3 regions of the Companilactobacillus sp. genome follow, and region 2 is predicted to be linked to each of the others. Evidence: predicted binding sites of a transcription regulator. Region 2 holds the regulator's gene; each other region holds the start of a gene.
What was found. The regulator Rex, encoded in region 2, represses fermentation and respiration genes when NADH is low (regulators of the CRP and FNR family bind a similar motif). The targets are predictions, from matches to a motif close to TTGTGAANTANTTCACAA.

Region 1 (3,286 bases), 600 kb from region 2:
GGTGTTGTTAGGAGCCATGAAGACACCATTTCCTAAACCAACGAGTCCGATAAAGAACATAAATAGCCAAAGTGGCGTATCCAAGGTGGTGATCATGTAGCCAATCTGCGAAATTGAGATCATGATCAATCCTACGAATGTCAGCAAGTGACGTCCAATCTTATCTGACCAGCCACCGATAATTGGTGAAACGATACCTTGAATCAACGGCATGATCATCAAGGCATATCCGGCGTAGTTGGCTGCCATACCACGAGCATTTTCGAGATAAAATGGTGAAACTACGTTGAAGAAGAATCCGGTGATAAAAATCAATAAGGCACAGAAAATGTTGATTGAAAAGCCTAAATTTTTGAACAGCGATAGCGACAGAATTGGGTTATCGACATGGGTCTCGATGTAAATAAAGGTAATAATTGAAATCACAGCGATTGCAAAAAGTATTAATATACTAGGCTTGCCAAATCCAATCTCCTGACCTAGGAAGACGCCGATAAACAGCGATAGCATAAAAATCGCAAACATCGTCGAGCCAAGATGGTCGATTTTTTCATTAGCAACGCTGATGTCTTTGGGCAAGATGAATTGTCCAATAATTATTCCGATAATACCAATTGGAATATTGATCCAGAAAATGTAAGTCCAGTCTAAGTGGGCTAGGATGATACCGCCAAGACCAGGTCCGGCGATTGCACCTAAGGCAACGAAGGAACCAATCGTCCCAAGTGCCCGGCCACGTTCATTGAATGGAAAAATCTCGGTGATGATACCGTTGTTGGTACTCATCGTCATTGCCGCACCGATAGCCTGAATAGCACGGGCAATCAGCAAGGGGATAAGTCCTAAATTGATTCCACAAAGTAGTGAGCCGATGGTGAATAGGATCGCACCAAGTTTAAAAATTTTAATCTTACCAAAGTTGTCACCTAGTTTTCCAAATAGCAACAACAAGGCACATATGACGATCAGGTAGATCGACACGACCCATTCAGATTGGTTCATGGGTATCTTCATATCCTTGCTCATGACTGGCAAAGCAATGTTGACAATGCTTCCGTCAAGAACGGACATGAAGGTAAAAAGAGAAACAGCAAACATGATCCACCAACGATTTTTTTGAATCTTGGGATCATCTGTAAAAGAATTTTTTTTCATTTTAATACTCCTCGTCAATATTAAAAGTATAAAACAAAAAAACTGAATAAGTCATGAAAACTTATTCAGCAATTCAATTATTTAACGATATTAGTTTTGATGCGGTCATTGGGAATAGTGCGAGGTGCGAAATGTTGATCGGTTAATCCCAACGTTACGGCAAATACTGGGTCAAATCCATCAGGGATGACGCCTGAAGGAATCGAAGCTATTGAAGCCATATTAAAGTTTGAACCGATGCCTTCGTTTTCTGCTGCTAATTCGATGTTTTGTGCGATGGCTCCAGCAGAAACATATTCCATTTTACCTGGGTCTTGGACTGAAATTACGAGAACTGTTGATGCGTCATAAATGCCGTTCATCTGCGATAAGATCTTCGGATCTTGAATGGCAGTCAGACGGTAGTCGGTATAAGTTCCCATGCCAACTGGACCAGCATTAGCTGCCAAAATCAGCGTTTGTAGTTGTTCATCAGAAATTTGACCAGTATAGTGGCGAATGGCTTTTCGAGACTTGATCATATCTAAAGTTTCCATAATAGGTAGACCTCCAATTGTGTTCTTATTCACATGATAGTTCATTTCAAATATGAATGCATAGTAATTTCAAATGAGAAAATTTCCACTTGTTATATTCGAAAAATATTTCGATTTTTTAGATGAAATAATGAATTTATATAATAATTCTAATTTGAATGGAGATTTAACTATGAAAGCTGCAATATTTGTTGAACCTGGAAAAATGGAAATCAGAGAGGTTCCTAAGCCTACGATCCAAGAACCAGGAGATGCCATTATTCGAATAGTTCGAACTTGCGTCTGTGGATCTGACTTGTGGTGGTATCGTGGTATTTTACATCATGATCACAATGCCCAAGTTGGTCATGAAGCTATTGGCATTGTGGAGTCGGTCGGTTCAAGCGTTAAGGACATTAAGTCAGGTGACTTTGTAATTGCTCCATTTACTCACGGCTGTGGTAAATGTGCTGCCTGTAAAGCTGGATTTGATGGGAATTGTCCTTATTATAAAGTTGGTAGTGCAGAACAATATCAAGCGGAATTTTTACGTTATCCTCAAGCTGATTGGGCTTTAGTCAAAGTTCCTGGTAAACCACAAGATTATACCAGTGATATGCTGAACAACTTTTTAACATTAGCTGATGTTATGGCTACTGGGTATCATTCTGCCAGGACTGCTGAAGTTAAAGAAGGCGATACAGTCGTAGTCATGGGTGACGGCGCCGTTGGCTTATGCGGGATCATTTCTGCAAAACTCCGTCATGCTAAACGGATCATCGCGATGAGTAAACACCCTGATCGTCAAAAATTAGCCAAAGAATTCGGTGCCACAGATATCGTGCCAGAACGAGGCGATGACGCTGTGAAAAAAGTAATGGAGCTGACTGATATGGGTGCCGATGCTGTCCTAGAATGTGTTGGTACTAAGCTATCAATCGATACTGCCCTAAAAGTTGCTCGTCCTGGGGCAGTCGTTGGTCGTGTGGGAATTGCCCAAAAGCCAGTCATGGATACTAACGATTTGTTCTTCAATAATACTGGGTTGCGGGGCGGAATCGCTGCCGTAACCACATATGATAAGAAAATCCTACTAGATGCAGTCTTATCTAATCAGATCGATCCCGGTAAAGTATTTACAAAAGAGTTCGATCTAGAACATATTCAAGAAGCATACGAAGCAATGGATAAGCGTGAAGCAATTAAGTCACTGATCGTTATCAGCGACAAATAAATCAAATAAAGCCATAAAGACCTTAGTATAAAAAGTCTTTATGGCTTTATTAGTGCCAGTTGGCACTGATTTTTTCAATTGTTGGTTCAACGAGCTTCTTATTATCCTTCAAATATACAGCATAGAAGTCAACTTTACTTGCATCATCAGAAATCGCTACGTTGACACGATCATCGTCATTCAAAGACGGATGAAAATTTTCGAATCTAGTGATATTAGTACTGAAATATGGGAAATTCGAATATTTGGTTATCTCGTTAAATGAGTCCACTTGTGGCTGATACATGAACTTGGCATCGGGGATGTTTTGTTGAATGATATCTTTCCAGATTCCAATTTGGTCGATAACGATAAAGCTCAAACCCTTCAACTCTGAAAAAGT
Region 2 (3,286 bases):
AAAGGAGTTAAGATTTAGTCTTAACTCCTATAGTTTATTCCTCGCCTGATTCAGACGCAATAATATCAAGTTGACCATCAATCGTCCACTTACTTACTGTGGCTGGAATGATCAAATGTTGACCCTTGGCTAACTTATAATCGTTGCCATCAACAGTCAATAAACCGTTGCCGTCGATCACTGAAATCAAGGTATATTTACCGATCTCGTGATTGAATACAGCTGGTTCTTGAATTTGCCAGCGATAGACTGCAAAGTAAGGTGACATTGGAGGTTGAACGTAAGTTGTAAATTGGTTCTTACCTTCATCGCGCTTAATAATATTTAATTCAGGATCCTTATGAGGAACCATGATCGTATCTTCAGATTGTTTAATATGTAGCTCACGTTTCTTACCAGTACTTGCTTGAATACGGTCATAGTCATACAAACGATAAGTCGTATCGCTACTTTGTTGCGTTTCAAGCGCCATGATACCTTTGTTCAACGCATGAACAGTACCACTTGGGACGTAGAAGAAATCGCCAGTCTTCACTGGGACCTTGCGTAACAAATCATCCCAATCGCCTGATTCGATCATCTTGTCCAATTCAGCTTTAGTCTTTGCGTTGTGGCCATAAATCAAATATGATCCTGGTTCGGCATCAATAATGTACCAGCATTCTGTCTTACCTAATTCGTGCTCATGCTTTTCCGCATATTCGTTATCAGGATGCACTTGAACTGACAAACTAGCTTCAGCATCTAAGATCTTAGTTAACAATGGGAACACTTTACCCTTGGGATCACCGAATAATTCCTTGTGATCATTCCAGAGGTCATCTAAGTATTGACCCGCAAATTCTCCATTTTCAACTTGAGAACGTCCATGTGGATGTCCAGAAATTGCCCAACATTCGCCAATATCACCATCAGGAATATCATAGCCAAAAGCTGTTTGGAGTTTACGGCCTCCCCAGATTTTCTCATGAAATACAGGTTTTAAAAATAATGGTTCACTCATTATATATAATCCCTCACTATTCAAAAAATAGAACTATTCTGCTTCTTTAGCGTCACGATCGCGATCCAAGAAGAAGATCAATGTTTGCAATTCGTTAGCCAAGTCAACGTAATGTACACGGATTGAGCTAGGTACATTAATAATGACCGGTGTAAAGTTCAAGATACCTCTAACGCCTGCTTTAGCTAATTCGTCTGCAGTAGTTTGTGCTGCATTAGATGAAACTGTTAAAATAACTACATCGATCTGTTGAAGACTCAATTGTTCTTTGATCTCACTAATGTCATATACTGGAACGCCACTCTTAACTGTACCGACGATTGACTTGTCGATATCAAAAGCAGCTGCGATACGAACGTTATTAGTTCTTGAGAAGTTATAATTTAACAAAGCATTACCCAAGTTACCAACACCGACTAGCGCTACGTTAGTACGCTTGTCTTGGTTAAGTAACTTCTTGAAAAATGCGACTAATTCATTAACGTCATATCCATAACCACGCTTACCTAAAGCGCCGAGATATGAGAAGTCACGACGAATCGTTGCACTATCAATTTTGATACCATCTGACAATTCGCCAGAAGAAATCTTTTGAGTACCTTCATCTTTTAAGAATTGAAAATATCTATAATATATTGGCAACCTTTTGATTGTTGCGTTTGGAACTGTTGTTTTTGTCATAATCCACCACCATGTGCGTGTTTTCACTATTTAAAATAATATACAAAACTTGTGAAAAAAACAATACTTTCGCTCAAAAAGCCATGAAAATAACAAAATTCATAGTATAATTTGTGAATATGCAAAGGAGTTTTATATTGATATTATTACAAGCTCAAAATATTACAAAAAATTTTGGAACAAAAAAACTTTTTTCCAATGTCAGTTTTGAAGTCCAAGACAATAGTCGAATTGGTCTAGTTGGAAGAAACGGCGTTGGTAAATCAACTTTACTTAAAATTATCTCTGATCAAGAGAGTTACAATTCTGGAAATATTGCTTTAAAAAAAGACACAAATATTGGCTATTTAGCCCAGGATTCAGGATTAAATACCGAAAATGAAATTTTTTCCGAGATGGAGGCCGTTTTTAACTACCTCAAAAAGGACGAAAAGCAGATGCATTCGCTCGAAGAAAAATTAGCCGACCCATCCGTTGACGATTACGACCAAATTTTAAAGCAGTACGATCAGCTACAAAATAAGTTCCGTCAGGAAAACGGCTACGGCTATCAATCAGAAATTCGGAGTGTCCTAGCTGGATTTGGCTTTGATGAGTCTGTATGGCACGATAAAGTCTCAACATTATCAGGTGGCGAGCGTTCACGTCTGGCAATGGCCAAAATGCTTTTGGAACATCACGAGATTCTTCTACTTGATGAGCCAACGAACCATTTGGACATCGAAACTGTCGAGTGGCTAGAAGGATATCTCAAGAATTATCGTGGCGCACTCGTGATCGTATCCCATGATCAGTATTTCCTCGACAAAGTTGCGACCGAAATCGTTGAGATAAACCAACATTCAGCCACGCATTATTCCGGAAACTATACTTTTTACCTTCAAGAAAAGAAACGTAATCAAGCTGTTGAGTGGAAACATTATGAAGAACAGCAAGCTGAGATCAAGAAGACCGAAGAGTATATTCAAAAAAATATCGTCCGTGCTTCGACTACTAAGATGGCTCAGAGTCGCCGTAAGAAGTTGGAAAAGATGGACGTCATGGACAAGCCTGGCAGCGACCAAGGTTCAGCTCACTTCTCATTTGAGATCGATAAGGAAAGCGGCAACGACGTCCTGCTAGTCAAAGACGTTGCCATTGGCTACGAGAAAGATCAAGTGATGTCTTCGCCAATTAACCTCGATGTTAAAAAAGGCGAACGTGTCGGGATTATCGGCCCTAACGGTATCGGTAAATCTACCCTTTTGAAATCTTTATTGAATAAAACGCCACTGCTTGCTGGTACTTATCAATTCGGTGCCAACGTTCAAACTGGTTATTACGACCAGGATCTAAAGGACCTCGATCCGAAAAAAGATGTCTTGCATGAAATTTGGGACCGTCATCCCCTACTCGATGAACAAGTGATCAGAAATATCCTAGGTTCTTTTCTATTCAGTGGCGACGATGTCTTAAAACCAGTTGCGGGATTGTCCGGTGGTGAAAAAGCTCGTCTGACACTGACAAAACTATCAATGGAACATGATAACTTTTTAATGATGGACGAACCTACCAACCATTTGGATATCGATAGTAAGGAAGTCTTAGAAGATGCCCTCACAC
Region 3 (3,286 bases), 1.8 Mb from region 2:
GCCCTTTTTAAGACCCTTCATAACAGAATCGTTTTTCTTAAGAGTGATAGTCTTTTTGCCAATTTGTTTCTTATTATTCTTCAAAGTATAAGTAACTTTGATGTTGTTATTATTGCTCTTTGCTTGAGCTGTTGTAGCAGGAGCTGCAAGTCCGATCAATAGTAAAAATGCGAATAGAAACGAAGCTAGTTTTTTCATGATTTTCCCCCAAATTTTGTTAACTTCTGGTAATCATTGTAACACTAAATTTCAGTCTCTTTTCAAAATAATCGAGAACGGCCTGCAAAGAAGTTTCAAGGTCGTCAATTCTGCCAACTAAAAATAATGAGCCACTAAAACGGTCTAAAAAGGCAACTTTAACATCGCCGGATTTAATCGCAATGTCACCTGCAATGATCGTTGATTCAGCGGGTGTTAGCGTAATGATTCCGATTGGATCAGTCGTGTTCAAAGCACCTAATTTTTCATATAAGTCTGGATTAGGATTAGCCATAATGTGTGCCAAGGTGATCTGTTTACCAGGAACGTATTCCTGGATTATTCTTTCAGGGAATTTTTCATCATTCATGTGCAAGTTCCTGATTTCTTTCATTGATTAATTGTTTAAATTCGTTGAACTGTTGATCCATAACATCAATCGATTTTTGTGAAGTTAAATTTCCATTCTCATCGAACAAATCTTGAGCGTTAGTTACTAAACATTCAATCGAACGAGTTACTCGAGAATTGATCATGGGAGATTCTAAAACTTGACGTAATTGCATTTGGGCACGAACAGTTCCAAGTGGACCAGTTGAAGCTCCCATTAGCATGACCGGCTTATGCCAAAGCAGGTGAGGGACCATCGAACACCAATCGATGGCGTTTTTAACATTTGCCGTCATCCCGTGATTGATCTCCGGAGTAGCGATTACCAATCCATCTGCTGATTGAATGCTTTGGCACATATACTTCACTTTGGAAGGAAAATCTTCATATTTCATAAATTTTAAAAATGGTAGGTCGTCAATATCTAAAATTTGCAAATTCATTTCATTAATATACTTTTTACGAAGAAAATTTATCAAATATTGATTATAAGAACCCGGCTTACTACTGCCACAGAAGGCTACGATCTTGAAACTCACGATGATCACTCCTATTTTGTTTGTCACTTCACATATTATATTTAGTGTCACATTATTGTACATGATGGTCAATATCTTGAAAAAGTTTTCTTTACTCTACCACCGTAAATGTTGATATATCAAGCGTGAAAGCGTTAAAACAACAAGAAATTGCAAAAATATCAATTTTTTTTGCAAGGGTTTTCATTATCTAGTCGAATATTACATCACCCACTATTGTGAAATATGTGATAACAATGCAATGGAACCGTATTCCATCAGGATTATTATTGTGAAATTAAAAATCAATGGAGTTCCAATATCATGCCCTTGTTAAAAAAGTAACAACTTTTTCATAAAATTTATCTTATACTACAAGAGTATTCAATTTTTAATTAATGGAGGTACTAATTATGGCACTCGAAGCCTTAGGTTTGGTAGAAACGAGAGGATTGGTCCCAGCTATTGAAGCTGCTGATGCAATGCTCAAAGCAGCTAACGTAACCCTAGTTGGCGAACAAAAAGTTGGACATGGACTAGTTACAATCATGGTTCGTGGTGATGTTGGTGCAGTTAACGCATCTGTTGATGCAGGTGTTTCAGCCGCTGAAAACATTGGCGAAGTTACATCTAACTACGTAATTCCTCGTCCACACGAAGATGTTGATAAGCTAATCGCATTAGAAACTGCAAAGAAATAGGAGACTAATCAATGCAGACGCCTGATGAAAATGAATTAGTTGAAAAAGTTCTAGCTCAGGTCCTAAGAAACAATGTTGTTGATAACAAACGGAAAGTAGGTGTGAGTCGCTTGAGTTCATCTATTAATGGAGTAACAGAATTTATTGGAACAGCACCGATTGGAGATACGATCGGAATGGCCATTGCAAATGTTGATCCTGAATTATTGAAGAATCTTCATGTTGACCATCCATATAGATCAATCGGTATTCTATCCGCAAGAACCGGTGGCGGACCACAAATTATGTCAATGGACGAAGCAGTTAAGGGTACTAATACACAAGCTATTAGTATTCAAATGCCTCGTGATACTAAAGGAGGAGCTGGACATGGTTCTTTGATCATTGTCGGTGGCGATGACGTTTCTGACGTTCGTCAAGCCGTACATATCGCATTAAAGAACGTTCCAAAGCACTTCGGGGATGTTTATAACACTCCTGCAGGACACTTGGAATTACAATACACAGCTCGTGCAAGTCAAGCATGTAACTTAGCTTTCGGAGCTCCCGAAGGTAAGGCTTACGGATTGATTGCTGGTGCCCCAGCTGGTATCGGTGTTGTCATGGCCGATGTTGCTATGAAAGCTGCTAATGTTGAAGCACTTTCATTTGCATCACCTGCACATGGAACAAGTTTTTCAAACGAAGGTATTCTACACATTTCTGGTGAGTCAGGAGCTGTTAGACAAGCAGTTCTTTCTGCCCGTGAAGTTGGTATCAAGTTATTGAGCCAATTAGGTGGTACACCAACAAATGATTATCCTTCATATATCTAAATAACGAAAAAATATATCCAGACGTGAGGTGGATAATTTGAAGAGACAAAAGAGATTTGAGGAGTTGGAAAAAAGACCAGTTCATGAAGACGGTTTCGTTGATGAATGGCCTGAAGAAGGTTTCGTTGCAATGGACGGACCTTACGATCCCAAACCTAGTGTAAAAATTGAAAATGGTGAAATTGTTGAATTGGATGGTAAGAAAAAAGAAGATTTCGATTTGATCGATAGCTTCATTGCTAAACATTCAATCAACAAAGACACAACTGAAAAAGTACTTGCCATGGATTCACAAAAGATCGCCAACATGTTGTGCGATCCTAATGTTACTCGTGACAAGATCATCCCAATTACTACCGGATTTACACCTGCAAAGGCTGCCGAAGTAATCGAACAACTTAATTTCGTTGAAATGATGATGGCTACTCAAAAGATGCGTCCACGTAAGACACCAGCAACACAAGGACACGTTACAAACATTCGTGATAATCCTGTTTTGATTGCTGCTGATGCTGCTGATGCAGCCTTGAGAGGTTTTCCTGAACAAGAAACAACAACAGCCGTTGCTCGTTACGCACCATTAAATGCCATTTCAATCATGGTCGGTGCTCAAACTGGACGTCCTGGTGTTCTTACACAATGTTCAGTTGAGGAAGCTGAGGAA

Region 1: a site for Rex is predicted at 1,709-1,726, ahead of LKF16_RS09315 (zinc-dependent alcohol dehydrogenase family protein). Genes of this name have one in related genera too.
Region 3: a site for Rex is predicted at 1,437-1,454, ahead of LKF16_RS03925 (BMC domain-containing protein). Genes of this name have one in related genera too.

What each region holds. Positions count from the first base shown of each region.
Region 1 is NZ_JAKVLR010000001.1:1,949,365-1,952,650, forward strand. Features, by position in the region: gene LKF16_RS09305 (MFS transporter) at 1-1,155, opposite strand, end outside; gene LKF16_RS09310 (nitroreductase family protein) at 1,233-1,691, opposite strand; gene LKF16_RS09315 (zinc-dependent alcohol dehydrogenase family protein) at 1,864-2,904, shown strand; gene LKF16_RS09320 (LysR family transcriptional regulator) at 2,954-3,286, opposite strand, start outside.
Region 2 is NZ_JAKVLR010000001.1:2,545,502-2,548,787, reverse strand. Features, by position in the region: gene manA (mannose-6-phosphate isomerase, class I) at 35-1,003, opposite strand; gene LKF16_RS12215 (redox-sensing transcriptional repressor Rex) at 1,037-1,684, opposite strand; gene LKF16_RS12210 (ABC-F family ATP-binding cassette domain-containing protein) at 1,822-3,286, shown strand, end outside.
Region 3 is NZ_JAKVLR010000001.1:765,914-769,199, reverse strand. Features, by position in the region: gene LKF16_RS03940 (DUF4430 domain-containing protein) at 1-198, opposite strand, end outside; gene LKF16_RS03935 (BMC domain-containing protein) at 218-568, opposite strand; gene LKF16_RS03930 (NADPH-dependent FMN reductase) at 561-1,127, opposite strand; gene LKF16_RS03925 (BMC domain-containing protein) at 1,520-1,807, shown strand; gene pduB (propanediol utilization microcompartment protein PduB) at 1,819-2,622, shown strand; gene LKF16_RS03915 (propanediol/glycerol family dehydratase large subunit) at 2,660-3,286, shown strand, end outside.